Regions from separate parts of the Massilia litorea genome, predicted to be linked through region 4. Evidence: predicted binding sites of a transcription regulator. Region 4 holds the regulator's gene; each other region holds the start of a gene.
What was found. Region 4 encodes sigma-54, which starts transcription at its own class of promoters, with help from an activator protein. Its sites were predicted from a motif close to TGGCANGNAANCTGCTTT; they were not measured.
Positions count from the first base shown of each region.

Region 1: the regulator sigma-54 is predicted to act here: its motif matches at 5,318-5,335, upstream of LPB04_RS04570 (methanol/ethanol family PQQ-dependent dehydrogenase).
Region 2: the regulator sigma-54 is predicted to act here: its motif matches at 5,805-5,822, upstream of pepA (flocculation-associated PEP-CTERM protein PepA).
Region 3: the regulator sigma-54 is predicted to act here: its motif matches at 5,133-5,150, upstream of LPB04_RS02410 (TorF family putative porin).

Region 1 covers NZ_CP062941.1:1,028,536-1,036,024, reverse strand. The annotation lists rRNA gene LPB04_RS04605 (23S ribosomal RNA) at 1-1,500, shown strand, start outside; rRNA gene rrf (5S ribosomal RNA) at 1,624-1,736, shown strand; gene LPB04_RS04595 (DUF2061 domain-containing protein) at 1,808-2,224, opposite strand; gene LPB04_RS04590 (hypothetical protein) at 2,521-2,721, shown strand; gene LPB04_RS04585 (S-(hydroxymethyl)glutathione dehydrogenase/class III alcohol dehydrogenase) at 3,043-4,149, shown strand; gene gfa (S-(hydroxymethyl)glutathione synthase) at 4,182-4,760, shown strand; gene LPB04_RS04575 (hypothetical protein) at 4,831-5,172, shown strand; gene LPB04_RS04570 (methanol/ethanol family PQQ-dependent dehydrogenase) at 5,430-7,235, shown strand; gene LPB04_RS04565 (c-type cytochrome) at 7,339-7,489, shown strand, end outside.
Region 2 covers NZ_CP062941.1:4,402,681-4,410,169, forward strand. The annotation lists gene LPB04_RS19710 (MFS transporter) at 1-1,186, opposite strand, end outside; gene LPB04_RS19715 (hypothetical protein) at 1,294-1,758, opposite strand; gene LPB04_RS19720 (hypothetical protein) at 1,948-2,559, shown strand; gene LPB04_RS19725 (hypothetical protein) at 2,701-2,949, shown strand; gene LPB04_RS19730 (NRAMP family divalent metal transporter) at 3,171-4,448, shown strand; gene LPB04_RS19735 (hypothetical protein) at 4,576-4,809, shown strand; gene pepA (flocculation-associated PEP-CTERM protein PepA) at 4,880-5,755, opposite strand; gene LPB04_RS19745 (long-chain fatty acid--CoA ligase) at 5,982-7,489, opposite strand, start outside.
Region 3 covers NZ_CP062941.1:542,277-549,765, forward strand. The annotation lists gene gshB (glutathione synthase) at 1-2, opposite strand, end outside; gene LPB04_RS02390 (class I SAM-dependent methyltransferase) at 193-906, shown strand; gene gshA (glutamate--cysteine ligase) at 1,063-2,364, opposite strand; gene amt (ammonium transporter) at 2,539-3,942, opposite strand; gene glnK (P-II family nitrogen regulator) at 3,953-4,291, opposite strand; gene LPB04_RS02410 (TorF family putative porin) at 4,305-5,063, opposite strand; gene LPB04_RS02415 (accessory factor UbiK family protein) at 5,321-5,575, shown strand; gene LPB04_RS02420 (adenosylcobalamin-dependent ribonucleoside-diphosphate reductase) at 5,608-7,489, shown strand, end outside.
Region 4 covers NZ_CP062941.1:800,562-808,050, forward strand. The annotation lists gene rapZ (RNase adapter RapZ) at 1-220, shown strand, start outside; gene LPB04_RS03525 (enoyl-CoA hydratase/isomerase family protein) at 380-1,465, opposite strand; gene hpf (ribosome hibernation-promoting factor, HPF/YfiA family) at 1,579-1,935, opposite strand; gene LPB04_RS03535 (RNA polymerase factor sigma-54) at 1,999-3,465, opposite strand; gene lptB (LPS export ABC transporter ATP-binding protein) at 3,504-4,265, opposite strand; gene lptA (lipopolysaccharide transport periplasmic protein LptA) at 4,265-4,855, opposite strand; gene lptC (LPS export ABC transporter periplasmic protein LptC) at 4,871-5,473, opposite strand; gene LPB04_RS03555 (KdsC family phosphatase) at 5,518-6,048, opposite strand; gene LPB04_RS03560 (KpsF/GutQ family sugar-phosphate isomerase) at 6,049-7,071, opposite strand; gene LPB04_RS03565 (monovalent cation:proton antiporter family protein) at 7,159-7,489, shown strand, end outside.

The DNA.
Region 1 (7,489 bases), 230 kb from region 4:
GTTAATATTCCTGCACCGTCGTATGATGCGATGGGGGGACGGATCGCGGAAGGTTGTCTGACTGTTGGAATAGTCAGTTTCTGCCTCATAGAAGGCGCTTAGGCAAATCCGGGCGCGGAATTCAAGGGGGTGGGACGAGCGGCTTTATGCTGCGAAGCAATCGGAAGTGGTTCCAAGAAAAGCCTCTAAGCTTCAGTCATACGAGACCGTACCGCAAACCGACACAGGTGGGCGAGATGAGTATTCTAAGGCGCTTGAGAGAACTCGGGAGAAGGAACTCGGCAAATTGGTACCGTAACTTCGGGAAAAGGTACGCCCCGGTAGCTTGACCACTTTACTGTGGAAGGGCGAAAGGGTTGCAATAAACTGGTGGCTGCGACTGTTTAATAAAAACACAGCACTCTGCAAACACGAAAGTGGACGTATAGGGTGTGACGCCTGCCCGGTGCTGGAAGATTAAATGATGGGGTGCAAGCTCTTGATTGAAGTCCCAGTAAACGGCGGCCGTAACTATAACGGTCCTAAGGTAGCGAAATTCCTTGTCGGGTAAGTTCCGACCTGCACGAATGGCGTAACGATGGCCACACTGTCTCCTCCCGAGACTCAGCGAAGTTGAAATGTTTGTGATGATGCAATCTACCCGCGGCTAGACGGAAAGACCCCATGAACCTTTACTGTAGCTTTGCATTGGACTTTGAACCAATCTGTGTAGGATAGGTGGGAGGCTTTGAAGCGGGGACGCCAGTTCTCGTGGAGCCATCCTTGAAATACCACCCTGGTTTGTTTGAGGTTCTAACCTTGGTCCGTTATCCGGATCGGGGACAGTGCATGGTAGGCAGTTTGACTGGGGCGGTCTCCTCCTAAAGTGTAACGGAGGAGTTCGAAGGTACGCTAGGTACGGTCGGACATCGTGCTAATAGTGCAATGGCATAAGCGTGCTTAACTGCGAGACCGACAAGTCGAGCAGGTACGAAAGTAGGACATAGTGATCCGGTGGTTCTGTATGGAAGGGCCATCGCTCAACGGATAAAAGGTACTCTGGGGATAACAGGCTGATTCCTCCCAAGAGTTCATATCGACGGGGGAGTTTGGCACCTCGATGTCGGCTCATCACATCCTGGGGCTGTAGCCGGTCCCAAGGGTATGGCTGTTCGCCATTTAAAGTGGTACGTGAGCTGGGTTTAAAACGTCGTGAGACAGTTTGGTCCCTATCTGCCGTGGGCGTTGGAAATTTGAAGGGGGCTGCTCCTAGTACGAGAGGACCGGAGTGGACGAACCTCTGGTGTACCGGTTGTCACGCCAGTGGCATTGCCGGGTAGCTAAGTTCGGAAGAGATAACCGCTGAAAGCATCTAAGCGGGAAACTTGCCTTGAGATGAGATTTCCCGGAGCCTTGAGCTCCTTGAAGGGTCGTTCGAGACCAGGACGTTGATAGGCTGGGTGTGGAAGTGCAGTAATGCATTAAGCTAACCAGTACTAATTGCCCGTACGGCTTGTCCCTATAACCTTAGCAGGTATAGTTCAATTGAATACAGTGTGCTGTTTGTTGATACACACTACCCAACTTTACTTCCTCCAGATTCTGAGTCGCAGTTCATGAGAACTGCGTCTCGTACAAGTCATGCCTGATGACCATAGCAAGTCGGTCCCACCCCTTCCCATCCCGAACAGGACCGTGAAACGACTTTGCGCCGATGATAGTGCTGCAACCAGTGTGAAAGTAGGTTATCGTCAGGCTAGTTATAAAGAAAAAACCCGCTCAGTGATCTGAGCGGGTTTTTTTTCGTCTAACGAAAGCTCGGGCAATCTCAGGCGTTGCTCATGACCAGCCTCCTGTTTTCACTACGCTCCAGGCGATCCCACAGGCGGTCATGAAGCGGAAGCACCAGCACATTGCACACCGGCTCGAGCAACATGGCGACGCCGCCCATTGCAGCCGACCCGGTGACGACGTACATCGTCCCGAAGGCCACACCCGCATGCAAGGCAGTCTGGCTGAGTTTCTCGGCCGCCAAGCCCAATTGAGACGGCATACCTGCGGCCCCACTGCGGCGCCACCTTGCCCAGGCCGCTTCATGAACAGGCAAGAGCAGGACATTGATCACCGGCTCAGCCAGTAGCGCGAGGCCACTGAAGACGGCCGAGCCGGTCACCGCGTAAGCGAGCGCATACGCGATTCCCATATGAGTGGCGACCTGGCTAAGTCTTTTCGCTGCGGTAATCATTACTGTTCCTGGCGTCGAGAATCGAACTCAAATGATAGTGATTCTCATCCTCGCATGGAAATGAATTGATTTTAATAATTCAATAGCCTCAATCTATCAAAATCCTCGCGCCTGTGAGAGCCGCCCGGGCTGCGCGTTACACCCCCTTACAGCGTTGACGTTGAAAACCTGTCGCCCCTGGCTAGAATGAAACCAGTCCATCGGTCGAGGAGGGTCCTGACATGGACCTGCGAAACAAACGCGCAGCACGGCGGAGCGTCGTCGCACTGCTGCTGGCTACAGGGCTCGGAGGCTGCGTGTACGCGCCGCCATATGCCGCCTACGATCCCTACTACCCCGCCTACCCCGCCTACAGCTATCCGGCCTATGTCGGGCCACCCGTCACGCTCGGCTTCGGCTTCGGTTACTACCGCCACCACCATCATCACCATCACGGCCACGGGTATTACGGCGGCCACGGCCGGCACGGCTGGGGCCACGGCGGATGGCGGCGCTGAAACATCGGCGCTCTCACTGCCGGGCCATGGCGGCGGATGCTGCATGCCGCTGCCCTCCACGGCCGCCCGTTCACAGAACTCAGCTGCACATCCTGCGCCTGCCGTCCGAGGGCGGCGTGGCACGGCCCTTGCATCCTCTGGCTTCCAGGGAGCGCCAGGCGCCATCTCGACCGGAACCCAAGCGACAAAGACGGAACACCTGTCCCCGGATTGAACAGCGCGCGCGGCCCTGTTGCAGTTTTGGAGCGACAGGGGAGCCCAGACACACTGTTTTCCAACCCGTCCGCCAGAACGGTGGACCTCATCGACAAGAAAGATGCCATGAAAACGAGAGCTGCCATTGCGTGGAAGGCCGGAGAGCCCCTGTCCATCGCCGAGGTCGACCTGGAGGGGCCGCGTGCCGGCGAGGTACTGGTCGAGATCAAGGCGACCGGCATATGCCATACCGATTACTACACCCTGTCCGGCGCCGACCCGGAAGGCATTTTTCCCGCCATCCTCGGCCATGAGGGCGCCGGTATCGTGCTGGAAACGGGGCCCGGCGTTACCTCGGTCAAGCCGGACGATCACGTGATTCCCCTGTACACGCCGGAATGCCGGCAATGCAAATTCTGCCTGTCGCGCAAGACGAACCTGTGCCAGTCGATCCGCTCGACCCAGGGGCGCGGCCTGATGCCCGACGGGACTTCCCGCTTCTCGCTGGACGGCAAGCCCCTGTTCCACTACATGGGCACCTCGACCTTTTCCAATTACATCGTCGTCCCCGAAATCGCGCTGGCGAAAATCCGCGAGGATGCGCCCTTCGATAAAGCCTGCTATATCGGCTGCGGCGTGACCACCGGTGTCGGCGCCGTCGTGTTCTCGGCCAAGGTCGAGGCGGGGACGAACGTCGTCGTGTTCGGCCTGGGCGGCATCGGCCTGAACGTGATCCAGGGCGCGAAGATGGTCGGCGCCGACAAGATCATCGGCATCGACATCAACCCGGGCCGGGTCGAGATCGCCAAAAAATTCGGCATGACGCATTTCGTCAACCCGAATGAGGTCGGCAACATCGTCGACCACATCGTGCAGCTGACAGATGGCGGCGCCGATTTTTCCTTCGAATGCGTCGGCAGCGTCCAGCTGATGCGCCAGGCGCTCGAGTGTACCCATAAAGGCTGGGGCCAGTCCTTCATCATCGGCGTCGCCGCCGCCGGCCAGGAAATCAGCACGCGCCCGTTCCAGCTGGTGACCGGACGCCAGTGGAAAGGCTCGGCCTTCGGCGGCGCGCGCGGCCGCACCGACGTGCCGAAGATCGTCGACTGGTACATGGACGGCAAGATCAACATCGACGACCTGATCACCCACACCTTGCCGCTCGAGCGCATCAACGAGGGCTTCGAACTGATGAAGAGCGGGCAGTCGATCCGCTCGGTGGTGTTGTACTGAGTAGTCCAAACCAACCAACAGGAGACGCGATCATGAGCAGCGAAGTGAACATTCATCCGGCGGTCGATGGTATCAAGCGGGCAGCGCCCGGTTTTGCGGGCGGGACCCTGACCTGCCAGTGCGCGACGAATCCCGTCACCGTCGAGATCAAGGGACAAGTGGCGCACAACCACGTCTGCGGCTGCACCAAATGCTGGAAGCCGGCCGGTGCACTGTTTTCACAGGTGGCAGTGGTGGGACGCGACAATGTCAAGGTGACCGCCAACGAAGACAAGCTGCAAATCGTCGACGACAGCGCCACCATCCAGCGCCACGCCTGCCGCGACTGCGGCGTCCACATGTACGGCCGCATCGAGAACACGGGCCACGCTTTCTATGGGCTCGACTTCGTGCACACCGAGCTCTCGAAAGAGCGCGGCTGGGCCCCGCCGGAGTTTGCCGCCTTCGTCTCCTCGATCATCGAAGCGGGCGCGCCGCCGCAGGAGATGGGCGCGATCCGGGCACGGCTGAACGAGATCGGCCTGCCGCCCTACGACGCCCTGTCGCCGGCCCTGATGGATGCGATCTCGACCCATGTCGCGAAGTCGCGTGGCGTGCTCAAGAACGCCTGACGCACAACCGGCCCCTGCCGGCGCCGGCCCACATGCCGGGCCAGTGCCGGCAAGCCCATATGGAGACAAGATGAATCGAATTTACCTGCTGCTGGCGGCCTGCCTCGCCCCCTTCGCTGTCCAGGCCCATGATTTCCCGACCAGCAGCCGCGTCGAGTACGTGCTCGAGTGCATGCAAAAACACGAGGGCAAGTACGAGTACCTTTATAAATGCTCCTGCGCCATCGATCACATCGCCAAAGACATGAGCTACGACGACTACGTGACGATGTCGACCGCCCTGCGCAACCAGACCCTCGCGGGCGAACGCGGTGCGCTGTTTCGTGATCCGCCGCCGGTGAAGGAAATGGCGACCAAATACAAAGCGCTGCAGGCCAGCGCCAACAAGGCCTGCCATGTGCCGGAACGCTGAGCCGGGTGTTCAGCCTGCCGCTGCGCCGTGGACGGCACAGGTCGTGGCGCGACTGTCTCGAATTTTGCACAGCAGTGTCACGCACCGCGGGCAGGCAGGAGGGCGGCGCGACCCGGCCCCGTGCGGCCCGGCACTGGCACCGCATTGGCACGGTTAGTGCTGTGTTGATGGCAGGCCCACCCGCCTGCTGAAGTTGGGAAGTTTGTCTGACGCTTGACCAGGTCGCACTGCTTATAAAAACCACAGGAGACTTAACCATGTCATTTACTTCAAGACTCATCCGCTGGTGGCCGTGCCTGGCGCTGGCTGCCGCCCCGGCCTTCGCCGCCGACTCCGATGTCGAACAGCTGACCAAGGACCCGAAAAACTGGGCCATGCAGTCGGGTAACCTGGCGAACCACCGCTACAGCGAACTCAAACAGATCACCGCCCAGAACGCGAAAAACCTGCAAGTGGCCTGGACCTTCTCCACCGGCGTGCTGCGCGGCCACGAAGGCGGACCGCTGGTCGTCGGCGATACGATGTACATCCACAGCCCCTTCCCGAACAAGGTGTTCGCACTCTCGCTGGAAGACCAGAGCATCCGCTGGAAGTACGAACCGAAGCAGGACCCGACCGTGATCCCGGTGATGTGCTGCGACACCGTCAACCGTGGCGTGGCCTATGCCAACGGCAAGATCTTCCTGCAGCAGGCCGACACCACCCTCGTCGCGCTCGACGCCAAGACCGGCGCCGAACTCTGGAAGATCAAGGTAGGCGATCCGAAGATCGGCGAGACCACGACGAATACGCCGCACGTGTTCAAGGACAAAGTGCTGACCGGTATCAGCGGTGGCGAGTTCGGGGTGCGCGGACGCGTCACGGCGCACGACATCAACACCGGCAAGATCCTGTGGAAGGCCTACAGCACCGGCCCCGACAACGAACTGATGGTCGATCCGGGCAGGACCATGACCTGGACCGACGGCAAGATGGCGCCGATCGGCCCCAACTCCTCCCTAAAAACCTGGCAGGGAGATCAATGGAAGCTGGGCGGCGGTACGACCTGGGGCTGGTACAGCTACGACCCGGCGACAAACCTGGTGTACTACGGCACCGGCAACCCGAGCACCTGGAATCCGCGCCAGCGTCCGGGCGACAACAAATGGTCGATGACCATCTTCGCACGCGACCTCGACACCGGCATGGCGAAATGGGTGTACCAGATGACGCCGCACGACGAGTGGGACTATGACGGCGTCAACGAAATGATCCTGGCCGATATCAAAGTAAAAGGCCAGCCGCGCAAGGCCCTGGTGCACTTCGACCGCAACGGCTTCGGCTATACCCTCGACCGTGTGAGCGGCGAATTGCTGGTGGCCGAAAAATACGATCCGAAGGTGAACTGGGCGACCCACGTCGACATGAAGACTGGCCGGCCGCAGGTCGTCGCCAAGTACAGCACCGACAAGAACGGTCCCGACGTGAACTCGAAGGGCATCTGCCCCTCGGCCCTCGGCAGCAAGGACCAGCAGCCGGCCAGTTTCAATCGCAAGACGGGCCTGTTCTACGTGCCGACGAACCACGTGTGCATGGACTACGAGCCCTTCCAGATCGAGTACACGGCCGGCCAGCCCTATGTCGGCTCGACCCTCTCGATGTACGCCGCGCCGAACAGCCACGGCGGCCTGGGTAACTTCATCGCCTGGGATGCCGGCACCGGCAAGATCGTCTGGTCCAAGCCGGAAAAATTCTCGGTCTGGAGCGGTGCGCTCTCGACCGCCGGCGACGTGGTTTTCTACGGCACCCTGGAAGGCTACCTGAAGGCGGTCGACCTCAACGGCAAGGAGCTGTGGAAGTTCAAGACCCCATCGGGCATCATCGGCAACGTCCACACCTGGGAATACAAGGGCAAGCAATACATCGGCGTGCTGTCGGGGATCGGCGGCTGGGCCGGCATCGGTCTCGCGGCTGGCCTGACCAAGGGCACCGAAGGCCTGGGCGCGGTGGGCGGCTACAAGGACCTGGCCAAGTACACCGAGCTCGGTGGCGTCCTGACGGTGTTCGCACTGCCGGACCGCTGAAGCGATCATCCTCATCGCTGCCGTGCAGAGTGAAGTGAACTGAATTGAGGGCACTTGCCGGCCGGGGAGGCCGGCAAGCGACCCTCGCTATCCAGGAATGAATATGAACAGACTCACGAACAAAGCAGTCATCGCCGCCGCTTGCTGGACCCTGGCGGCGCTGCCCGGATTACTGTCGGCCCCGGCCCTGGCGGCGGACAACGCACCGTACAAGGTGGCCGCTGGGAACAAGGTCGACGCGCAGACCCTGAGCG
Region 2 (7,489 bases), 1.6 Mb from region 4:
AGGACGCGGCCAGCAGCAGCACGCCCGCGCTGCCGAAGGCCGGCAAGTGGCTGCCGAAGTGCTCGTAGCCCCAGCCGCCGAACCAGGAGCTGAGCATGGCGCCGACCTGGTGCCCGAGGTAGGCGGTGCCGTACATGACGCCGACCAGGCGCACGCCGTAGATATCGGCCAGCATCGCCGACGAGGTGGCGATGCTGCCGGCCCAGACCATGCCGCCGATCGTGGCGGCGATGTACAGTTCCCAATGCGTGCCGACCGCGAGCAGCGCGAAAAAGCCGAGGCCACGCACCAGATAGATCACGCCGAGGATGTTCCTGCGGGGGAGCCGATCGGACAGCCGGCCTAACACCAGCGTGCCGAGAATGGCGACCAGCCCGATCAGGCCGATGCCGTAAGAACTCGTCATCGCATCGAAGCCGTGGTCCATCAGCATCGGCACGCCGTGTGTGCCGAGCAGGTTCATGCTGAAGCCGCAGGCGAACAGGCCGGCCACGATCTTCCAGAAGGGCGAGGTCCGGATGGCGGCGCCGAAGGACAGGCTCGCCGGCGCCGCCCTGGGCGCCGCCGCCTGCGCGCCGGCCTGTTCGGGCAGCAGGTCGGTGCCAGGGGGCGCATGGTCGCGCATGACGAACAGCGCCGCCGGCACGGTGACCACGGTAAAGATGGCGGCAAAGGCCAGCAAGGTCGACTGCCAGCCGATGGAGCCGATGGACAGGGTCAGCGCCGGCGTCAGTACCGCCATCCCCGCCATCGAACCCGTGGACAGGAAGAACAGCGCCATGCCGCGCTGGCGCGTGAACCAGCGGCTGATGACCGGCGTGAGCGCCACCGGGCTGGTGAAGCCGAGACCGACCGACATCGACACGCCGAAGGCCAGCAGGAAGGAGAGCGGCGTGCGCGCGTTCACCGTCCAGATCACGGAAAGGACGACGATCGCCGTGCCCAGCAGGAGCACGAAGCGGGTGCCGCGGCGCGCGACCAGGTAGCCGGCGAGCGGCATGGCCAGCCCGTAGCACAGCATGCCGATGGCGATGATCGAGGCCAGCAGGCTGCGGCTGAAGCCGAGGTCCTGGCCCATGGGCAGGAAGAAGGGCCCGATCCCGAGGCGCATGCCGACGGTGAGCGTGGTCAATACGGTGGCGGCGGCAACGATGTTCCAGCCGAAGTACCAGGGGCGGCGCGTCATAGAGAAAAGCCAAAGGAAAAGACGAAAGGCGGGGCCGATGCAGGCCGACTGCGACGATTGTAGTCGAAGCCCGGGACCAGGCCCCGCGGCCTGCCCCTTTGCGCCGCCTAGCGCTTGGTCGACAGCGCCACGACTGCTGCCCCCGCCGCAAGGACCAGCGCGTCTTCGATCAGTCCGCTGCGGGTCTGGCCGATGCGCGCCATGGCCCGTTTGCGGCCCGCAAGCGTCAGGTAGGCGAGCGGGACAGCCGTGGCGACTGCGACCGCCGCGCCCGCCTTCTCGCGGCCTTTCGGTGCCAGGGCGGCGCCGGCAATCGCGGCGCTCGCCACGCGCGCCAGCAGGCCCAGGAAGACGGTACGGTCGGGCGCGGATTTCATCTTGTCGCCTGCCAGTTCGCCGGCGCCCATGGCCAGCGCGCCGTACTTGAACAGGGGCCGGTCGAGGAGGAACAGTTCGCCCGGTGTATCGCGGTGGGCCAGGCGGGCCGCGGCGATGGTGGCCATCGGCGTCATCGAGCGCGCGCTGGCGACGGCCCCGATCAGGGCGGAAGGAAGCAGGCTGGGTGTGTTCATCTTGTTTCTCTTTTCTAAAATTGGCATGAGCCGGCCTCTTCTGTGGCGGCTGTCCGATTGTATCGAGCCACCTGCGGCAATGGCGCCACACACGCGCGGGCGCCGGGCAGGGTCGCCGGCTGCGGATGCGTCAGCATTGAGGTTACAATAACGTTACCATATGGCAATGCAACAAGGATTCAATCGGTAATGGCCAGCACGAAAGAAAGAGCAATAAAGCAAGTCGGCTACGTCGCCATCACGACGCTCGTATTCCTTGCGTTTAACTGGGTCAACGAGCTCCTGTTCATTCAGTTCGAACAGAGCAATGGGATCAACTGGGTATTCATTCCCGCCGGGATCCGCCTGCTGGCCACGCTGCTGTTCGGGTTCGCCGGCTTTGTCGGCTTGCTGCTGGCCAGTTTCTACCTCAACTTCCATCACTTCGTGTTCCCGGATGCCTTTCGTGCATTGAGCGGCGCCATGGCGGGTGCGGGCGGCCCTTATCTTGCCTACCTGTTCGCCAAACACTGGTTCGACTTGCAGCCGCGTCTTGGCGGGCTGACCGTCCAGCGACTGCTGTTCACGGGGGTGCTGTGCGGGCTCATGAGTCCCGTCTTTCACCACGCACTCCTGTGGGTTCAGACAGGGCTGGTGGACTGGCTCGCGCTGACGGCGATGATCGTCGGCGATATCGTCGGCATCCTGATCGTCCTGTCCCTGGCAAAGGGCCTGCTCGCGCTGTCCGACCGCTTCGGCCCCGCCGCCCGCATCAAAACCCGGTGGACGCCGCGAGGTCCATCGGATCCGTACGATCCCTGAGACATTTTGTAACGTTTCTTACATGGACAGGCTGGTTGGGGCCAGGCTTTTCGTCTGTAATGAAAGGATTGCCCAATCCGTTCACGACGCCGATGATGACCTTCCCGCCCTTCCCTACAGTGCCCGCCTCGGTCCATCCGCATGAAAGCGACCCTCATCACGCCGTCGGTTCCGAAGCGGGGCAGTGTCGTGCCGGATGACATGAACGAGGGCGCCGAGCAGCGCTACGTGCGCTGCAATCAAACGATGTCGAGGCTGGTCTACCGGGCGCAGGTTGTCCGGCAGGTCTTCGGGACGAACGTGGCCAGGATCTTCATGCGCCTGATGCGGGTCGATGCCGGCGTGGCACGGCGCGTATTGCGCTCGCCCTCGTCCAGGCTCAGGCGCTAGCTCGTCGGCAGGCATGCGGACGCTGGCTCATATAGCGCCGACCCCTGCTCCTGCTAACTTAAGCCAATCTTATCGCGGCATATTGTTACCGACCGGATACGCTTTTGCCAATTCAGCCATGCTACACTGCGCGCCGACCATGAACAGTCCCTCTCTTTACCAATTCCTGCCGGCGCCCTGATCCTTGCGGTCGCGCCGGTGCATACCTGCGCAGGCCGATCATGCCGCTGAAATTTTTCCGCCGTCTCACCGACAACGCCACCCTGAAATCGCTGGGCCCGGGCCTCATTACCGGCGCCGCCGACGACGACCCATCCGGCATCGCCACCTATTCGCAGGCCGGCGCCCAGTTCGGCTTCAATACCCTGTGGACGCTGGTGCTCACCTATCCCTTCATGGTCGGGATCCAGCTGGTCTCGGCGCGCATCGGCCGTGTCACCGGGCGCGGACTGGCCGCCAACATCCGGCGCGCGTATTCGCCGTGGCTGCTGTACATCATCGTCGCGCTGCTGCTGGTGGCCAACGTGATCAACATCGCGGCCGACATCGCCGCCATGGGCGAAGCGGTGCGCCTGCTGACCGGCACCGGCTCCGGCCATCTGTACGCCCTCGCCTTCGGCCTGCTGTGCCTGTCGCTGCAGGTATTCCTGCCCTATGCCAGCTATGTGCGCTACCTGAAATGGCTGACCCTCGGCCTGCTGTCGTATGTCGCCACCGCTTTTGCCGTGCACATGCCCTGGACCGAGGTGCTCGCGCGCACCGTCTGGCCACATTTCACGTTCACCAAGGAATCGGTCGCACTGGTCGTCGCCGTATTCGGCACCACGATCAGTCCCTACCTGTTCTTCTGGCAGGCCTCGCAGGAAGTCGAGGAGATTCGCAATGCGCCGCACACACGCGCGCTGCGCACCCGCCCGCACGACGCCGTCGCCCAGCTCAGGCGCATCAAGGCCGACACCTTCATCGGCATGGGCTTTTCGAACCTGGTCGCCTTCTTCATCGTCCTGACGACCGCGGTGACCCTGGGCGCGCACGGCATCACGGACATCACCTCCTCGAGCCAGGCGGCCGAAGCGCTGCGTCCGGTGGCCGGCGAATTCGCCTTTCTCGCGTTTGCGCTGGGGATCATCGGCACCGGCATGCTGGCGGTGCCGGTGCTGGCCGGATCGGCCGCCTACGCGGTCACCGAGAGCTTCCGCTGGCGTAACGGCATGGACCTGAAAGTGGTCGAGGCGCGCGAGTTCTACGCCATCATCGCGCTGGCGACCCTGGGCGGCGTCCTGCTCGATTTCGCCCCGATCGACCCGATCGCCGCCCTGGTGCTGTCGGCCCAGATCAACGGCGTCATCGCCGTGCCGATCATGGTCGTCATGATGATGCTGGCCCATAACCGCAAGATCATGGGCAAGTACACGCTCAGCACGCGCCACACGCTGCTCGGCTGGTGCGGCATCGCGATCATGCTGGTGGCCGTGGTGGCGATGTTCCTGACCTTGTAGGGCCTGGTATGTTAGGACGCGAACAGTTGGCCCCCGCTGGAACGCTTACTGTGGACCATCAACTTACACAGGGAGAGCAGTCATGCGCACGAAACTTACACTTGCCATCGTATCGGCAGCATTGGTAATGGCGGCCGGTACGGCCAATGCCGGCTGCGGCAAGGGAGCACTGGCGGGGGGCGTGGTCGGTCATGTCGCCGGAAAGCATGGGGTTGCCGGCGCGGCGATCGGTTGCGTGATCGGGCACCATGCTGAAAAGAAGAAGGAAAAGCAGGCTGCGGCGGCGGCGGCAGCGCAGAACAACGCAACTGCGCAAAACAACGCAGCGGCGCAGCAACAAGTCACCAAGCCAAAGAAGTAATGTGACTGGGGAGGCCGTGTCCGGAAGTCGGACAGGGCCTCACCCCTTCCTTGCAATCATCGAAAGACGATCAAGCCTTCGTGTTGCGCTTGCGCATGACGGCGCCGGCGCCCAGCAGGGCGATGCCGAACAGGGCCAGCGAACCCGGCTCTGGCACGTCGACCGGCGGCAGGCCGTTCTCACCCAGCTTCAGTTGGCCATTATTGCTAACGAAGAAATAGCCTGGCGTATTCGCATATCCCTGGCCATTGCAACCATTCCCGCTGAAATTGGCGTACTGGCAAGCCACTTCGTCGACCAGGAGATCGGTCGGATCGCCGACCGTATTGGCGTTGGTGAAGGCAAAGGCCAGGATCGATTCCGTCGACAGGTCGGTGCCATTTTCGCGGAAGAAGTAGCCTGCATCCAGGCTCCCTTGGGCTGCCGACGCCAGCACGGTGATCTGGCCGTTATTGGTTGGCGAGCCGCTCGCATCGACCCGGCCGCCGCCGCCTGCCAGCACACTGAACTCGGCGATCTGGTTGCCGAGGTTGGCGCCATAGATACCGGCTGCGGTGCCGTACTGGTTGGTCGGGTTCTGGAACATGCGGATGGTACCGCCGGTGAACGAGAAGGCGCCGCCGAAGCTGCCGGTGCCGGTCGCTTCAAAGGTCGCGGTGATGTTGCCGCCCGGGTAGTTGATCGGGAACAGCTGGCTGTTGCTGTCGGCCTGCACGATGTTGAACACGCTGTGCTCGGCAAACGAGAAGCTGCTCGCGCCCGTCGGATTGATCTGGATGAACGAATTGCCATTCACGTCCAGGTACTCGTTGACCGTCTGGCCGGACGCAAAGCCGCCACCAGTCGGATTAAACACCCAATTGTTCAGGACGGTTTCCGCATGTGCGGCCCCGGCCATGGTCATCGTCATGGCGGCAGCGGCGCCCAGTGTTTTGAGGAGTTTCATAGATCGGCATTCCTTGCTTGAGTTGGTTGTGCACATACACAAATGTAAACAAGCAAGCGCCATGCCAATTTTTCGCAACTCATAAAAATCAATGACTTGCGCTCAATCGTTACGTGTTTCCCTGAGGAAGTGTAAAGTATTCCGGCATATCATTTAACAAATAATTCGGTGGTGAAACAGGCCGGACAACCCGGAAACGCGTGACGGGCTCCGGCCAGTGGGGCGCTCAGCGCTTGTCCTGCAAGCTCCGCCACTGCACCTTCCCCGTCCCCGACTTCGGCAGGGCCTCGCGGAACTCGACGATGCGCGGACTTTTGTACGCCGCCATGTTCGCATGCGACCAGTCGACGATGTCCTGTTCGCTGACCCGACCGTGAAAGCCGTCCTTCAGCACCACGACCGCCTTCACCGTCTCGCCGCGGCGCGCGTCCACGCCCGACACCACGCAGACCTCGCGGATCGCCGGATGGCGGTACATCAGCGCCTCCACTTCCGCCGGCCACACCTTGTAGCCCGAGGCATTGATCATGCGCTTGAGACGGTCGGTCATGAAGAAATAGCCGTCCTCGTCGACCTTGCCGATATCGCCGGTGCGGAGAAAACGCTTGCCGTCGATCTCGATGAAGGCATCCCTGCTGGCCTCTTCGTTGTTCCAGTAGCCCAGCATCACTTGCGGCCCGTGCACGACGATTTCGCCGACCTCGCCGACGGCCAGCGTGGCGAAAGTATCGGCATCGATCACGCGCGCATCGACGTCCTGGATCGGGATGCCGAGGCATTGCTTCTTCGGGCGATCCGGCGGGTTGATGTGGGTCGGGGCGATCGTCTCCGACATGCCATAGCCCTCGATGTAGTCGATGCCGAGCAGCTCGTGCATCTTGCGGGCAATGGCTTCGGGCATGGCGGCGCCGCCGCCGCTGAGGCGCTTGACGGTGGAGAGGTCGTACTCCATCACACGCGGACTCGAGAGCAGGTCGATCACCATGGTGGAAATCAGCTGGGCTGCGTTCACGCGGTGGCGGCGGATGCATTCGGCGGCCATGTCGCGGTCCCAGCGCGCCAGCAGGACGATGGTGCTGCCGAGGAAAATCGGACCGTTCATGCCGCCCTGCATGCCGGTCACGTGGAACAACGGCAGCACGCTCAGCGCAATCGAGTCCTGCTGCGTCCCGAACCACTGCTGGCCGGCCAGCGCGTTGTACATCACGCTGCGGTGGGTGTGCATGCAGCCTTTCGGCAGGCCGGTGGTGCCCGAGGTATAGGGCATGGCGCACAGGTCGTCCGGGCCGGCGCTGAGCGGCCCCGGACGGCAGCCGCGCGCCAGCATGGCGCTCCACAGGACGACGCCCTCGCCTTCGATGGCGCGGCGCGGGGCGGCGACGAATTCGGGCACGGCGAGATCGGTCGGCGTCGTCAGGTAGTCGGAATAGGCCGCGACCAGCAGGTGGCGCAGGCCCTCCTCGCGCAGCGGCGCGGCCTGCGCGTATAAATCCTGGGGCACGAAGATGGTGGTCGCGCCGGTGTCGCTGACGTAGTGGCGCAGTTCCTCGGTCAGGTTCATCGGGTTGACCGGCACCACGACGGCGTTGGCGCGCAGGATGGCGTAGTAGGCGATGATGAACTGCGGGCTGTTCTGCATGTAGAGCAGGACGCGGTCGCCCGCCTTCACGCCGCACTCCTGCTCGAGGTAGCCGGCGACGCGCTCGACCTGGTCCTTCAGTTCCGCGTAGCTGA
Region 3 (7,489 bases), 260 kb from region 4:
ATGGAGGGTCCTGTCTGGGTAATGCCCTCGATTTTAGCCGGAATCCCGAAGTCGCGCGGCCGGCCCGCCCGGTCCAGATAATTCTACTGGGCACATAATGCTGATGGGCAAATTGCGCGGGATCGCGCAGGACCGACATCGCGCCTGAGCGTGCGCAAACCGGAGCGCGAAAGCCTGCGCGAGGATGGATGCATGAACGCCCAACTCGACCCGCAACCCGAGCAGGAGCGCATCGCGCGCGTCTACCGCGGCTGGCATGGCGGCGCCGCGCTCGCGCGCTATGCCTGGCACCGGCCCGACATCGTGTTCCAGCACGCCATGCGCACGCGGGTCTTGTCGCGCCTGCTGGCGAACACCGTCGGGACCGACCTCGGCAAGGTACGGGTGATCGATGTCGGCTGCGGCACCGGCAGTTTCCTGCGCCAGCTGATCGACTGGGGGGCGACGCCCGCCCATCTCACCGGCACCGAACTGCAGCAGGACCGGCTCGACCTTGCCCGGCCGCGCTCGGCGCCGGACGTGCACTGGCATTGCGGTCCCCTGAGCGCCCTGCCTGCGGCCAATGCCGACCTGGTCAGCGCCAACACCGTAATCTCCTCGGTGCTCGACCCCGCGCTGCGCGCGCGCCTGGCGGCCGACATGTGGCGCCTGTTGAAACCGGGCGGCTGGTGCCTCGTCTTCGACTTCCGCTACAACAACCCGCGCAATCCGCACGTGCGCAAGGTCACGTGCGCCGAGCTCGACGGCTATTGGCCCGGGCAGCGCCGGCATTACCAGACCCTGCTGCTGGCGCCCCCCGTCGGCCGCGCACTGGCCGCCATGCCGGCGCTGGTGACGGAAACGCTCGCGGCGCTGGCGCCGCCGTTGCGTTCGCATTTCATGTATATGGTGCAGAAGGAGCGGTGACGTACTGAAACCGTAGGGTGGGCTCTGCCCACGCGGTCATGCCCTCGCATACCGCACGGCTTGCGGATAAGGTGCAGCATGCATGTGGTTTACCCGCGTGGGCGGAGCCCGATGCATCCGTGGGCGAGGCCATTGGCCTCGCCCACCCCTACAAAATCAATACACTTCCGGATTCGGATCCGTGCGTTCCATCTCGAGCGAAGCGGCCAACAATCCCAGCCGCGCCACGACGCCGTACACATAAAACCGGTTCGGCGCCGCCGTCCCCGGCTTCGCCTTCAGGTCCGGCACCGCATGCTGCTGGGCAAACGCCAGCGGCACATATTGGGAGCCCGGCGCATTCAGGTTCTGGTCGATGCCGCGCTCGGCGTGCACGCGATAAAAACCGCCGACCACATAGCGGTCGATCATGTAGACCACCGGCTCGGCCACCGCGTCGTCGATCTTTTCGAAGGTCGGCACGCCTTCCTGCACGATCAGGTCGGTCACGGCGACGCCGTCCTTGATCACCGACATCTTGGCGCGTTGCTTCAGGGACAGGTCGCGCACTTCGCTCGCATCCTTGACGGTCATCACGCCCATGCCGTAGGTGCCGGCGTCGGGCTTCACGATCACGAAGGGTTTTTGCTCCTTCATGCCGTATTCCTTGTATTTCTTCTTGATCTTCGAAAGCAGCGAGGACACGGCGTCGGCCAGGGCTTCGGTCCCCTGGTCGTGCTCGAGGTCGATTTCGTTGACCTTGGCATGCAGCGGATTCACCAGCCACGGATCGATGTCGATCAGCTTGCCGAACTTCTTCGCCACCTCGTCGAACGCCTTCAGGTGGTTGCTCTTGCGGCGCAGCGCCCAGCCGGCGTGGACCGGCGGCAGCAGCGACTGTTCGTGGATGTTTTCCAGGATCGAGGGGATGCCGCTCGATAAGTCGTTGTTCAGCAGGATGGTGCACGGATCGAAGTCGGCCAGGCCCAGGCGGCGCCCGTTGCTTGAGCGTACCAGCGGTTCCACGACCAGCATGTTCCCGTCCGGCAGCGCCAGCGGGGTCGGCTGGGTGACGTCGGGAGAGAGCGAACCGAGGCGCACGTGCAGGCCGGTCTGGCGGAAGATCTGCATCAAGCGCGCCACGTTCTGCAGGTAATGCGGGTTGCGCGTGTGCGTTTCCGGGATCAGGAGCAGGTTGCGCGCGTCCGGACAGTATTTGTCGATCGCCGCCATCGCCGCCTGGACCGTCAGCGGCAGCATCTCGGTGGCGAGATTATTGAAACCGCCCGGGAACAGGTTGGTGTCGACCGGCGCCAGTTTGTAGCCGGCATTGCGCAGGTCGACCGAGCAATAGAAGGGCGGCGTGTGCTCCTGCCACTCGAGGCGGAACCAGCGCTCGATGGCCGGCGTGGCGTCGAGGATCTTTTTTTCTAAATCGAGCAGCGGGCCGGTCAGGGCGGTTGCGAGGTGCGGAACCATGAAAGTGGGCGTCCTTTATTAAGCTCTTGAAAACGGGCTTCTTGGCAATGAGTGCCCTTAATTTGGGGCAATATGCCCTATTTTAAAGGCTCATGTTGCGCCGCACCGAAAAAACAAAAAGGGCGCCCCGCGGGGCGCCCTTTTGTTCACTTCTATGCCGATCGGGTCGCGGTATTACGAATGGTACGCCGATTCGCCGTGGCTGGTAATATCCAGGCCCTCGCGTTCCTGCTCTTCCGGCACGCGCAGGCCGATCACGATGTCGACGATCTTGAAGGCGACGAAGGCAACGACCGCCGACCAGACGATGGTCACGCCGATCGCCTGGGCCTGCACCCAGACCTGGTGGCCGATCGAGTAGACGTCGGTCGATGCCTTGTTGGTGACGTAATCCCAGACGCCCTGCCCGCCCAGTTGCGGCGCGGCGAAGACGCCGGTCAGCAGTGCGCCGACGATACCGCCGACACCGTGCACGCCGAACACGTCGAGCGAATCGTCGACGCGCAGCAGGCGCTTCAGGCCGTTCACGCCCCACAGGCAGACGAAGCCGCCGACGATACCGATGACCAGTGCACCCATCGGGCCGACGAAACCGCAGGCCGGGGTGATCGCCACCAGGCCCGACACGGCGCCGGATGCCGCACCCAGCATCGACGGTTTGCCCTTGGTGAGCCATTCGCCCATGGTCCAGGCGACGGTGGACGCCGCGGTGGCCAGCAGGGTGTTGATGAAGGCCAGGGCCGCGATGTCGCCCGCTTCCAGTGCCGAGCCGGCGTTGAAGCCGAACCAGCCCACCCACAGCAGCGAAGCGCCGATCATGGTCATGGTCATCGAGTGCGGTGCCATCGATTCGCGGCCGTAGCCGACGCGTTTGCCGATCACGTAGGCGCCGACCAGACCCGCAACTGCCGCATTGATGTGGACCACGGTGCCGCCCGCGAAATCGAGCGCTCCCTTCTGCCACAGCCAGCCGGCATCGGCCGTGACGCTGGCCAGGGTGGCCGCGTCCTTGATCGCGTCAGGACCGGCCCAGAACCAGACCATGTGTGCGACCGGGATATAGCCGAAGGTGAACCACAGCACCACGAACAGCATCACGGCGGCGAAACGCGCGCGCTCGGCAAAGGCGCCGACGATCAGGCCGCAGGTAATCGCGGCAAAGGTGCCCTGGAAGGCGACGAAGATGAACTCGGGAATCATCGTCTCCTTGCTGAAGGTGGCAGCCATGCTGAAGACGCCGGCGGCCGGATCGTAGATGCCGTTCAGGAAGGCGCGGTCAAAACCGCCGATGAAGGGGCTGCCGCCGGTGAAGGCCAGCGAATAGCCGTACAGGCACCACAGGACGATGATCAGCGAGAAGATCATGAACACTTGCAGCAGCACCGACAGCATGTTTTTCGCGCGCACCAGGCCGCCGTAGAACAGGGCCAGGCCCGGGATCGACATCATGATCACGAGGATGGTGGCGATGAACATCCAGGCGGTATCGCCCTTGTTGATGCCTGGGGCGGCCCAGGCCGGCAGCGCAACACCCAGCGCCAGCACAGCGCCGAGGAGTTTGGAAGCGATTGATTTCATTAGGATCCCCTTACAGTGCTTCGTTGCCGGTCTCGCCGGTACGGATACGGATGACCTGGCTGAGGTCGGACACGAAAATCTTGCCGTCGCCGATCTTGCCGGTGCGCGCGGCGCCCTGGATGGCGTCGATGACCTGGTCGACGATGTCGTCATCCACGGCCGCTTCGATCTTGATCTTCGGCAGGAAGTCGACCACATACTCGGCGCCACGGTAGAGCTCGGTGTGGCCTTTCTGGCGGCCGAAGCCTTTGACTTCGGTGACCGTCATGCCCTGCACGTTAATTTCCGACAGCGCCTCACGCACTTCGTCGAGCTTGAAGGGCTTGATAATGGCGGTAATCAGTTTCATCGCATTGCCTCTTTCAGAAAGTTTTGGAGACGGACAGCACCGCCGCCGAGCGGCCGAGATTGCGTCCCCGTGGATCCACATAGGCTTCGGTATTGGCCTTGATCCAGGCCAGGGACACGCTGGCAAAGCCGAAGTCCTTCGTGACGCCGACCTTGTAGTCGGTATAGGACAGCGGGCTGTTGTTCTTCACGCGCTGGTGCCCGACGTGCAGGTTCAGCACCAGGCCTTCGACGGCGGTGACCGGTACGTTGGCGCCGAGGTCCAGGTAGCCGCTCTGCTTGCTGTCGGTGGTGCCGAACAGGTTCGTGGTCGAGTGCGAATACTTCAGGTAGCCCGGACCGAAACCGACCTGGCCGTACAGTTCGAAGGTGTTCGCGTTCGGGTGCAGGTCGTTCGACGGATACCAGTAATACAGGCCGCCGACGTCGTAGCTGATCGCTTCCGTGATCTGGCCGCGCTTGCCGCCGTACAGGTCGACCTCGACGTTGCCGTCGCCGCCCAGGTCCTTCGTCCACTTGATGGTCGAGAGCCAGGTACCGACATAGAAACCGGTCGGGCTGTGGGTGTAGTCGACGCCGCCCTGCAGCGCGGGATCGAAGCGGCTCTGCGACAGCCCGCGGTAGCGGTACTCGGTGGTCAGCGCCGCGTTGTAGCTGAGCTGGTGCTCGGCGACCGGCGCAGCCGCTGCTTCTTGCGCCTGCGCATTGCCCATCATTACCAGCGCCAGCAATGCTGCGTTCGCGACTGCACTACCTGCTAACTTGATCTTCATGACGATTTCCCTTGCTTGGATGGACGGATGTGGTGTTCTGGTGCCCTGGGTTGCAGCTTTACCCATCCTGTAGCAGAATGCGTGCCAGCCCCTATGGACGTGTATAAGGGCTCTCATGTGCTTGATTTTTCGCTCTCGCGCCCCACTTCTGGTGATACTCACCACAAATAAGTGCGCAGCCGGCGCAGGATGCGCCGTCATGCACTAAACGAGGTCGCCCCGCACCACCGCGGTGCGCCGCCTCAGACCCAGGACTTTTGGATATGAATAATTTCTTTAATGACTTGCAAGGCAAGATCAACCAGGCCATGGAAAGCTCGCCCGCCAAGGACATCGAGCGCAACGTCAAGGCGATGATGACCCAGGGCTTTTCCAAGCTCGACCTGGTGACGCGCGAGGAATTCGACATCCAGGCCCAGGTGCTGGCAAAGACGCGCGCAAAGCTCGAAGCGCTCGAGCTGCGCGTGGCCGAGCTGGAAGCGCGGCTGACGGAGACGGCTCCGAAGGTGTAATGGCGCTGCCGGCGTAACTTCCGAGTGACGCCATGAATGCAAACGAAAAATTGATCGGCACGGGCTTGCCTCCACAAGAGGTGTCGATCGACGTACTGCGCGAAAAATACGCGAAAGGCCACGAGACCTCGGTCGCCGAGGTGCGCCAGCGCGTGGCCCGCGCCCTTGCCGCGCGAGAAGCCCCTGAACGCCGCGCCGAACTCACCGAACGTTTTCTGTGGGCCATGGAAAACGGTTTCGTTCCGGGCGGACGCATCAACTCCGCCGCCGGCCTCGATCTCAAAGCTACCCTCATCAATTGTTTCGTCCAGCCGGTAGGCGATTCCGTCACCGGCTGCGAAGATGGCCTGCCCGGCATCTACACGGCGCTGGCCGAGGCAGCGGAAACGATGCGCCGCGGCGGCGGCGTCGGTTACGACTTCAGCGCCATCCGCCCCTTCGGCAGCCTCGTCCACGGCACCCGCTCGCGCGCCTCCGGACCGGTCTCGTACATGGAATTGTTCGACGCCTCCTGCCGCACGGTGGAATCGGCCGGCGCCCGGCGCGGCGCCCAGATGGGGGTGCTGCGCATCGACCATCCCGACATCGAACGGTTTATCGCGGCCAAGGACAGCGGCGCCCTCTCGAATTTCAATATCTCGGTCGGCGTCAGCGACGCCTTCATGCATGCGCTGGAAGCGGACGCCACCTTCCCGCTGGTGCACCGCGCCGAGCCGGGAGAAGAACTGCTTGCGGCAGGCGCGCATCAACGCGAGGACGGCCTCTGGGTCTACCGCGAAGTGCGCGCCAGGACGCTCTGGGACAGCATCATGGCCTCGACCTATGATCACGCGGAGCCGGGCGTGCTGTTCATCGACCGCATGAACGCCGAGAACAACCTCTGGTATTGCGAGCGGCTGCGCGCGACCAATCCCTGCGGCGAGCAGCCGCTGCCGGCCTACGGCTGCTGCGATCTCGGCTCGATCAACCTCACCTGCTTCGTCGACGGGCCCTTCAGCGAGGACGCCCGCTTCGACTTCGAGCGCATGCGCGAGGTCGCGGCGGTCGCGGTACGCATGCTCGACCTGGTGCTGGACGCCACCGAGTGGCCCTTGCCACAGCAGGCGCTCGAGGCGCGCGCCAAGCGCCGCATCGGCCTCGGCTTCCTCGGCCTGGGCAGCGCACTGGTCATGCTGGGCCTGCGCTACGACGCGCCCGAGGGCCGCGCACTGGCCGCACGGATCGCCGAAGCGCTGCGCGATGCGGCGTATGCGGCGTCAAATGAACTGGCGCGCGAAAAAGGCGCCTTTCCCCTGTTCGATGCGGCGCGCTACCTGGAAGGCGCCTTCGTGGCGCGCCTGCCGCACGACCTGCGTGAAGCGATCCGCGTGCATGGCATCCGCAACTCCCACCTGCTCTCGATCGCGCCGACCGGCACGATTGCGCTGGCCTTTGCCGACAATGCCTCGAACGGCATCGAGCCCGCCTACTCCTGGACCTATCAGCGCAAGAAGCGGATGCCGGACGATTCGATGCGCGCCTACGAGGTGCAGGACCACGCCTGGCGCCTTTATCTGCGCCTCGATCCCGATGCCACGCCGGACGGTCCGCTGCCGCCGCAGTTCGTCACCGCCCTGCAGATGAGCGCCGACGACCACCTGCGCATGCTAGAAGCGGTCCAGCCCTACATCGACACCTCGATCTCGAAGACGGTGAACGTGCCGGTCGATTATCCGTATGACGATTTCCGCGGCCTGTACCTGGAAGCCTGGCGCGCCGGCTTGAAGGGGCTGGCGACCTATCGGCCGAACACGGTGCTGGGCAGCGTGCTGGGAACGGTGGCCGACGCCGGCCCGGCCGCCCAGGACGAGGATCCGCTGCGCAAGCGCTTCGACGGCCGTCCGCTGGGCGAACTCGATTCGGTCACCTCGAAGA
Region 4 (7,489 bases):
CTTCCTCGAGGCCCAGCCGAGCGCCACCGAGATGCTGCACGATATCTGCAAGTTCGTGGAAAAGTGGCTGCCTTCGTTCAAGACGGACAACCGCAGCTACCTGACGGTGGCCGTCGGCTGTACCGGCGGGCAGCACCGCTCGGTGTACATGGCGGAGCGGTTGGCGGCCTATTTCAACGAGAGCGAGCGCGTGGTGCTGAGGCATCGCGAGCAGTCGTAGCTCCCGTAGGGTGGGCTCTAGTGAAACCGTCGTTGAGGCCATTGGCCTCAACGACCCCACGCGGTGATACGCGCGGGCTCCGATTTCGTGCCGGATGATCTCGCTGCCACGTATCGCCGCGTGGGCTCGGGGAGCCCACCCTGCGTTACGCGACAGTTATCAGCTTAAATGCCGCAGCGGGTGTGCGTGATCCGGCCAGACAGGTTCGAAGAACCGCTCCACCATTTCCGGAGTCACCGCGTCGAGCGTTGGCGGATTCCAGGCAGGCGCATTGTCCTTGTCGATCACCAGCGCGCGCACGCCTTCCAGCACTTCCCCGTGTTCAAAATTGCGGCGCACCAGCGAGCGTTCCATGCGCAGGCAGTCGGCGACATCGAGCGCGGCCCCACGCTGCAGCATCTCCCAGGTCACGCACATCATCAGCGGCGAACGCTGGCGCATCGCGGCCAGGGCCTTTTGCAGGAACGGATTCTCGTCCTTTTCCAGCGAGGCCATGATGGCGGCCACCGAACTGGCGCCGAAGTGCGCGTCGATCGCGGCGCGCTGCGTCTCCAGCACGCTCTGACCCGCGTCCACAGCGAAGCGCGCGGCGAAGCGACGGATCGCGTCAGCCAGCTGAGCGCCCGGCGTCGATTCGATCAGCGCGTTCAGTTCGCCCAACTGCGCGCCCGGCACGAAGACGTCGGCCAGGCCAACGTACAGCGCGTCGGCAGCGCCGATCGTCAGTCCGGTCAGGCCCAGGTAGTTGCCCAGCTGGCCCGGTGCGTGCGACAGGAAATGGCTGCCGCCGACGTCCGGGAACAGGCCGATGTTCACTTCCGGCATCGCCATCTTCGTGCGCTCGGTCACGATGCGCAGGCCAGTTTCAGGACCGCCCTGGGCGATACCCATGCCGCCGCCCATCACCACGCCGTCCATGATCGATACATACGGTTTCGGATAGAAGTGGATCAGATGGTTCAGCGCGTATTCCTCGGTGAAGAAATCTTCGAGCAGGGCGCTGCCGCCGGTGGGGGTCGCGTGGCCGGCTTCGTGGAAGAAGCGGATATCGCCGCCCGCGCACAGGGCTTTTTCGCTGCTGCTGGTGAGGACGACCGCGCACACCGACGCGTCGTCGCGCCAGGCCAGCAGGATGTCGGTCAGACGCCGCACCATCGCCAGCGAGAGGGAGTTCAGGGCCTTGGGACGGTCGAGCGTGATGATGCCGGTGCCGTTGGCAACGCGGGTCAGGACATGGTCGGTCATGGCGAATTCGTTGATGGAAAAGACAAGCATTTTACCCAAGACACTGCCGTCCACCGCACAAAATGAAAAGGGCGCCTTCCGGCGCCCTCGTTCAGACGGTGCTCGATGCGCGATCAGATCGCAGCAGCAGCCTCTCCGCCTTCAGGCAGGCGCTTGAGCGCCTCACGACTATGGTCCTTCAACATCGTCTTGTATTTCATCACCTGGCGATCGAGCCTGTCCATCAGGAGATCGATCGCCGCATACAGGTCTTGCGCCACACTTTCCACGTGTACGGTCTTGCCGGAGACGCGCAGGTTGATCTCGGCCTTCTGTCGTTTGTCTTTTTCGGTGAGGTTGTCGATCGCGAGGATGACGTGGGAATCGATCACTTGATCGAAATGGCGGGTGATGCGTTCGAGCTTGTTCTGTACGTATTCACGGATGGCGGGGGTGACGTCGAGGTGGTGGCCACTGATGGTGAGATTCATACACACTCCTTTGAAAATGTAGCGGCCGCCGCGCCGCGCAGGGAGTGCGCATGGGGGCCGCTGTTACAAGGATTTGCGGAGACTGACGGGAGGAATCTTGAGTGCCTCGCGGTATTTTGCAACCGTGCGGCGCGCAATGACCATCCCTTGTTCACCGAGCATTTCCGCGATCTTGCTGTCGGATAATGGGTTCTTTGGGTCTTCTGCTCCTGTCAGTTGCGCAATGAGCGCCCGTATCGCCGTAGACGATGCTTCGCCCCCCGCTTCGGTGGCGACATGGCTTCCGAAGAAATACTTCAGCTCAAACATGCCGTGCGGGGTCAGCATGAATTTTTGAGTTGTCACGCGAGAAATTGTGCTCTCGTGTAGTCCTAGTGTATCAGCTATCTCGCGAAGCACAAGGGGACGCATGGCAACCGCGCCATGGCTGAAAAAGTTCTTCTGGCGCTCCACAATTGCCTGCGAAACACGCAGGATCGTGTCGAAACGCTGGCGCATATTTTTAATGAGCCACTTCGCTTCCTGCAGCTGCGCGCTCATCTGGCCTTCGCCTTTGCCCTGCTTGAGCAAATTCGCATAGACGTTGTTCACACGCAGGCGCGGCATCACTTCGTTGTTCAGCGAGACGCTCCAGCCGCCCTTCGACTTGCGGACAATAACGTCCGGTACGACGTAATCCGAGACGCTCGACGCGAAGGCGGCGCCGGGATGCGGATTGCACTGGCGGATCACGGCCTGCGCTTCACGCAGGTCCTCGTCGTCGCAGTCGAGCGCTTTTTTCAGTTTCGTGAATTCGCGCTGCGCGAACCAGCTCAGATACCCCTCGACGATTTTCAGGGCCATGCGCCGCGTCACCAGCGGCACGCCCGGCATCGCGCGGATCTGCAGCGCCAGGCATTCGGATGCGCTGCGCGCGCCGACGCCGACCGGGTCCAGGCTTTGCACCAGCGCCAGCGCGCAGCGCAGTTCGTCCATCTCGACCTCGAGCTCCTCCGGCAAGCGCGCATGGATCTCGTCGAGCTGCTCCTCCAGGTAGCCGTTGTCGTCGATCGCGTCGATCACGAGTTCGGCCAGCGCGCGGTCGCGCGCCGTGACGCCCGTCACGCGAATCTGCTCGCACAGATGCTCGCGCAGGGTCACGCCGACCGCGCCGAGCTGCGGGCGGCCGTCGTCGTCGCCGTCGCCGCTCGATGCGCGCGAACCCTCTCCCCAGTCGCCCTCGGACTCGCCGCGTTCGACCTCGCCGCCTTCGCCGCCCTCGGCCGCCTCGGGCGCAGGGGCGCCCTCCTCGTTGTTCGGCGCCGGCGCCTCGGCTTGCGCCGGCGCGCTGTTGATCGCGCCGTCGGCCAGCAGGCGCACCGAGTGGTCGAGCGGGTCGTCGAGCCGTTCGAGCAGCGGGTTATCGGACAGGATCTGCTCGATCTCCTGATGTAGTTCAAGGGTGGAGAGCTGCAGCAGGCGGATCGACTGCTGAAGCTGCGGCGTGAGCGCCAGGTGCTGCGAAGTCCGGAGTTGCAGGGATTGTTTCATGGTGCCGCTCGGTGTCCCGTGTTGTTGCTACAGCCTTGCTACATGCGGAAGTGTTCGCCCAGGTAGACGCGTCGTACCGACTCGTCGGCGATGATGTCGTCGGGACGTCCCGACGCCAGCACCGCGCCCTGGTTGATGATGTAGGCGCGGTCGCAGATGCCGAGCGTCTCGCGCACATTGTGGTCGGTGATCAGGACGCCGATGCCGCGCTCCTTCAGGAAGCGCACGATGCGCTGGATCTCGATCACGGCGATCGGGTCGACGCCGGCGAACGGCTCGTCGAGCAGCACGAAGCGCGGATTGGTCGCCAGCGCGCGCGCGATCTCGACGCGGCGCCGCTCGCCGCCCGACAGCGACAGGGCCGGGTTCTCGCGCAGCTTCTCGATCTGCAGTTCGGCCAGCAGCGAGTCGAGGCGCGTATTGATGGCATCCTTCGTCAGCGCCTTGCCGTTGTCGTCGCGCTGCAGTTCGAGCACGGCGCGGATATTGTCTTCCACCGTCAGCTTGCGAAACACCGAGGCTTCCTGCGGCAGGTACGACAGGCCCATCACCGCGCGCCGGTGGATCGGCAGGCTCGAAATGTTGGCGCCATTGATCTCGATGGTGCCGGCGTCCGACGGCACCAGGCCGACGATCATGTAGAACGAGGTGGTCTTGCCGGCGCCGTTGGGGCCGAGCAGGCCGACGACTTCGCCGCAGCCGACTTCCAGCGAGACGTCGCGCACGACCAGGCGCTTGCCATAGCTTTTTTGCAGTCCGCGCACCACCAGGGTGCTGCGGTTGTCGCGTGCATCTTTCATTATTTCTTTCCTGGTGCTGCCGGCGCTGCCGGAGCCGCCGCTGGAGCCGCGGCGGGCGCAGTGCGGCGCGGCGCGATGATCAGGGTCCCGCGGCCGCCGCCGGACTTGGTCTCGCCGCTGGCGTCGTTGCGCACGGTGGCCACTTCCTTGCGGTTGTCGTAGGAGATGTAGGCGCCATCGAGTTCGTTCGTCAGGCGCCCGTTCTCGAGTTCCTTCACGATCGCCTTCGAGAACAGTTTCACGAGTTCCACCCGCTCGTCGTATTCGATGCGCTCGGCCTGGCCTTCGACCCACAGGTCCGGGCCGCCGTCGCGCTTCTGGCGGAAGGTCGCCACGCGCCCCGGGTTCGAAGTAAGCGTGACGTTCATGTAGCCTTCCGGGGTTTCCTTGAGCAGCGCGCGGTCCGACTTCAGGATCAGGGTGCCGCGCGTGAGGACCACATTCCCCGTCAGGATGCGCGTCTGCGTGACTTCGTCGACGTCGAGCGAATCGAAGTTGATGACGGCCTGCTTGAGCGAGTCCGCGCGCTCGGCGTGGGCTGCCGTCAGCGACAGCAGCGAAAGGAAGGCGGCGGCGAAGATGTTTTTCATTAGGGCTCGTTCCTGTTATTGGTTGGGTGCGGGGCTCGTACGCGGCGGATAGACGATCTGGCCGCGGCCGCCGAGGTGCAGCTTCTGCGTCGGGTTCTCGGCCACCATGCCGACGCCGTTGGCCGAGGCGGCGCCGAGCGTCATCTGGACCGGACGATCGGTCTTGACGATCTCGTCGTCGGCCAGCACGGTCAGGGCCTCGGTTTTCGCGCGCAGGGCCGCGCTCTTCGGCGTGGCCGGGCGGTTGACGTCGACGTTGCCCATCAACTCGACGCGGTCTTCGCCGTGGTAGACCTGGCCGCGGTCGGCGTGCATGGTCATGCGCGGGCGGCCCGGCGCCATGCTCTCGACGACCGGCCTGGTCACTTCCGAAACGTCGTTGTCCGGATGGTGGGCCAGGCGCGCGCCCGACACCACGTAGCGCGGCGCGCCGTGTTCGGTCATGCGCACGAAGCTGAAATTCTCGACGATGTAGTCGGGTTCGTTCAGGCCGTTGCCGACGCCCGTCGCATCGTCGGTCTGGACCGCCTGCAGCAGCCAGAAGCTGCCGAAGGCGAAGAAGACCGCCGTCAGCATCAAGGCCAGCAGGCGCCAGCGGTGCGCGGTCCGTTTGTTCACGTAGGTTGCCATGCGGTTAAGCGCTTAGTCGAATTCATTTGAACTCATGCGAAATAGGGCGAGAGCGCCTGCTCGTACGTGCCCTGGGCGCGCATGACCATGTCGCACACTTCGCGCACGGCGCCGCGGCCGCCGCCGGCTTTCGTCACATAGTGCGCACGGTGCTGCACTTCCGGATGCCCGGTCGGCACCGTCACGGCGAAACCGACTTTCGTCAGCAGCGGCAGGTCGATCACGTCGTCGCCGATGTAGCCGCACTGCTCGGCCGTGAAGCCGGTCTGCTCGAGCAGCTCGGCAAACGCGACGCGCTTGTCATGGTGGCCCTGCCAGACGTGGTTGATGCCGAGGTCGCGGGCACGCGCCAGCACGATCGGCGATTTGCGCGCGCTGATGATGGCGGTGATCACGCCCGTCTTCTGCAGCAGCTGGATGCCGAGGCCATCGAGCACGTTGAAGGTCTTGGTGACCTCGCCGTCCGGCCCATAGGTCAGGCTGCCGTCGGTCAGGATGCCGTCGACGTCGAAGATCATCACTTTTACGCGCGCCGCGCGGGTCATGTGTTCCAGCGGGGTCATTTAAATCACCTTGGCGCGCGTCAGGTCGTGGATGTGCAGCGCGCCGACCAGCACGCCCGCTTCATCGACGACCAGCATCTGGTTGATGCGGAACTCTTCCATGATCGCGACCGCGTCGACCGCCAGCTGGTCGGGGTGCACGGTGCGCGCGCCGACGTGCATCACGTCGCGGATGGTCACATTCGAAAAGTCCTGCATGCGCTCGATCAGGCGGCGCAGGTCGCCGTCGGTGAACACACCCAGCGGCTTGAAGCCGGGGTCGACCACGGCCGTCATGCCCATGCCCTTCTGGCTGATCTCCAGCAGCGCGCGGGTGAGCGGCGTATCCGGGGTCACGGCGGGAATCGCTTCTCCGCTGCGCATCACGTCGCGCACATGGGTCAGCAGGCGCCGGCCCAGGGCGCCGCCCGGATGCGAGCGCGCGAAGTCTTCCTCGCGGAAGCCGTGCGCATCGAGCAGCGCCACGGCCAGCGCGTCGCCCAGGGCCAGCGTGACGGTGGTGCTGGCGGTCGGCGCCAGGTTCAGGGGGCAGGCTTCCTTGGACACCGAGACGTCGAGGTGGACGTCGGAGAGCTGCGCCAGGCGCGATTGCGGCTTGCCGGTCATCGCGATCAGGGGCGTGCCCATGCGTTTCACGACCGGCAGGATGTCCATCAATTCGGAGGATTCGCCGGAATACGAGATCGCGATGAACACGTCCTTGTCGGTCACCATGCCGAGGTCGCCGTGGGCGGCTTCACCCGGGTGGACGAACATGGCCGGGGTCCCGGTCGAGGCCAGGGTCGCGGCGATCTTGCGCGCGATATGGCCGGATTTGCCCATGCCCGACACCACCACGCGGCCGGTGCAGGCGAACATCAGGCCGACCGCGCGGGCGACGCTGTCGTCGGCGCCGAGACGGGCGTGCATGGCGTGGATGGCGTCGGCCTCGATGGTCAGGGTTTCGCGCGCCAGCTCCAGCACGCGGCGCGACTGGTTCTCGTCAAAACTGTTCAGCATTGTTTTTTCATCGGTTACACTCATTCTGTAAGTATAAACGAATTGCGAAAGCAAAAAACTTGCCAGACGTATCAAAACCACGATCGCTCAGCATAAAGATCTTAAAAACGCATGGCATCCGGACTTGAATTGACCCTGCTGCTGCTCGGCAGCGCCGTGCTCGGCGTGGTCGTGTTTCGCAGCCTGCACCTGCCGCCGATGCTGGGTTACCTGGCCGTCGGCGTGCTGATCGGCCCGCACGCTTTCGGCCTCGCGGCGGAAACCGGCGCGACCCACGCGCTGGCCGAATTCGGTGTCGTATTTTTGATGTTTTCCATCGGCCTCGAATTTTCGCTGGCCCAGCTGCGCTCGATGCGGCGCATCGTGTTCGGGCTGGGACTGGCGCAGGTGGTGCTGACCATCGTCGCCACCATCCTGGGCGGCTTCGTTCTGACGATGTGGG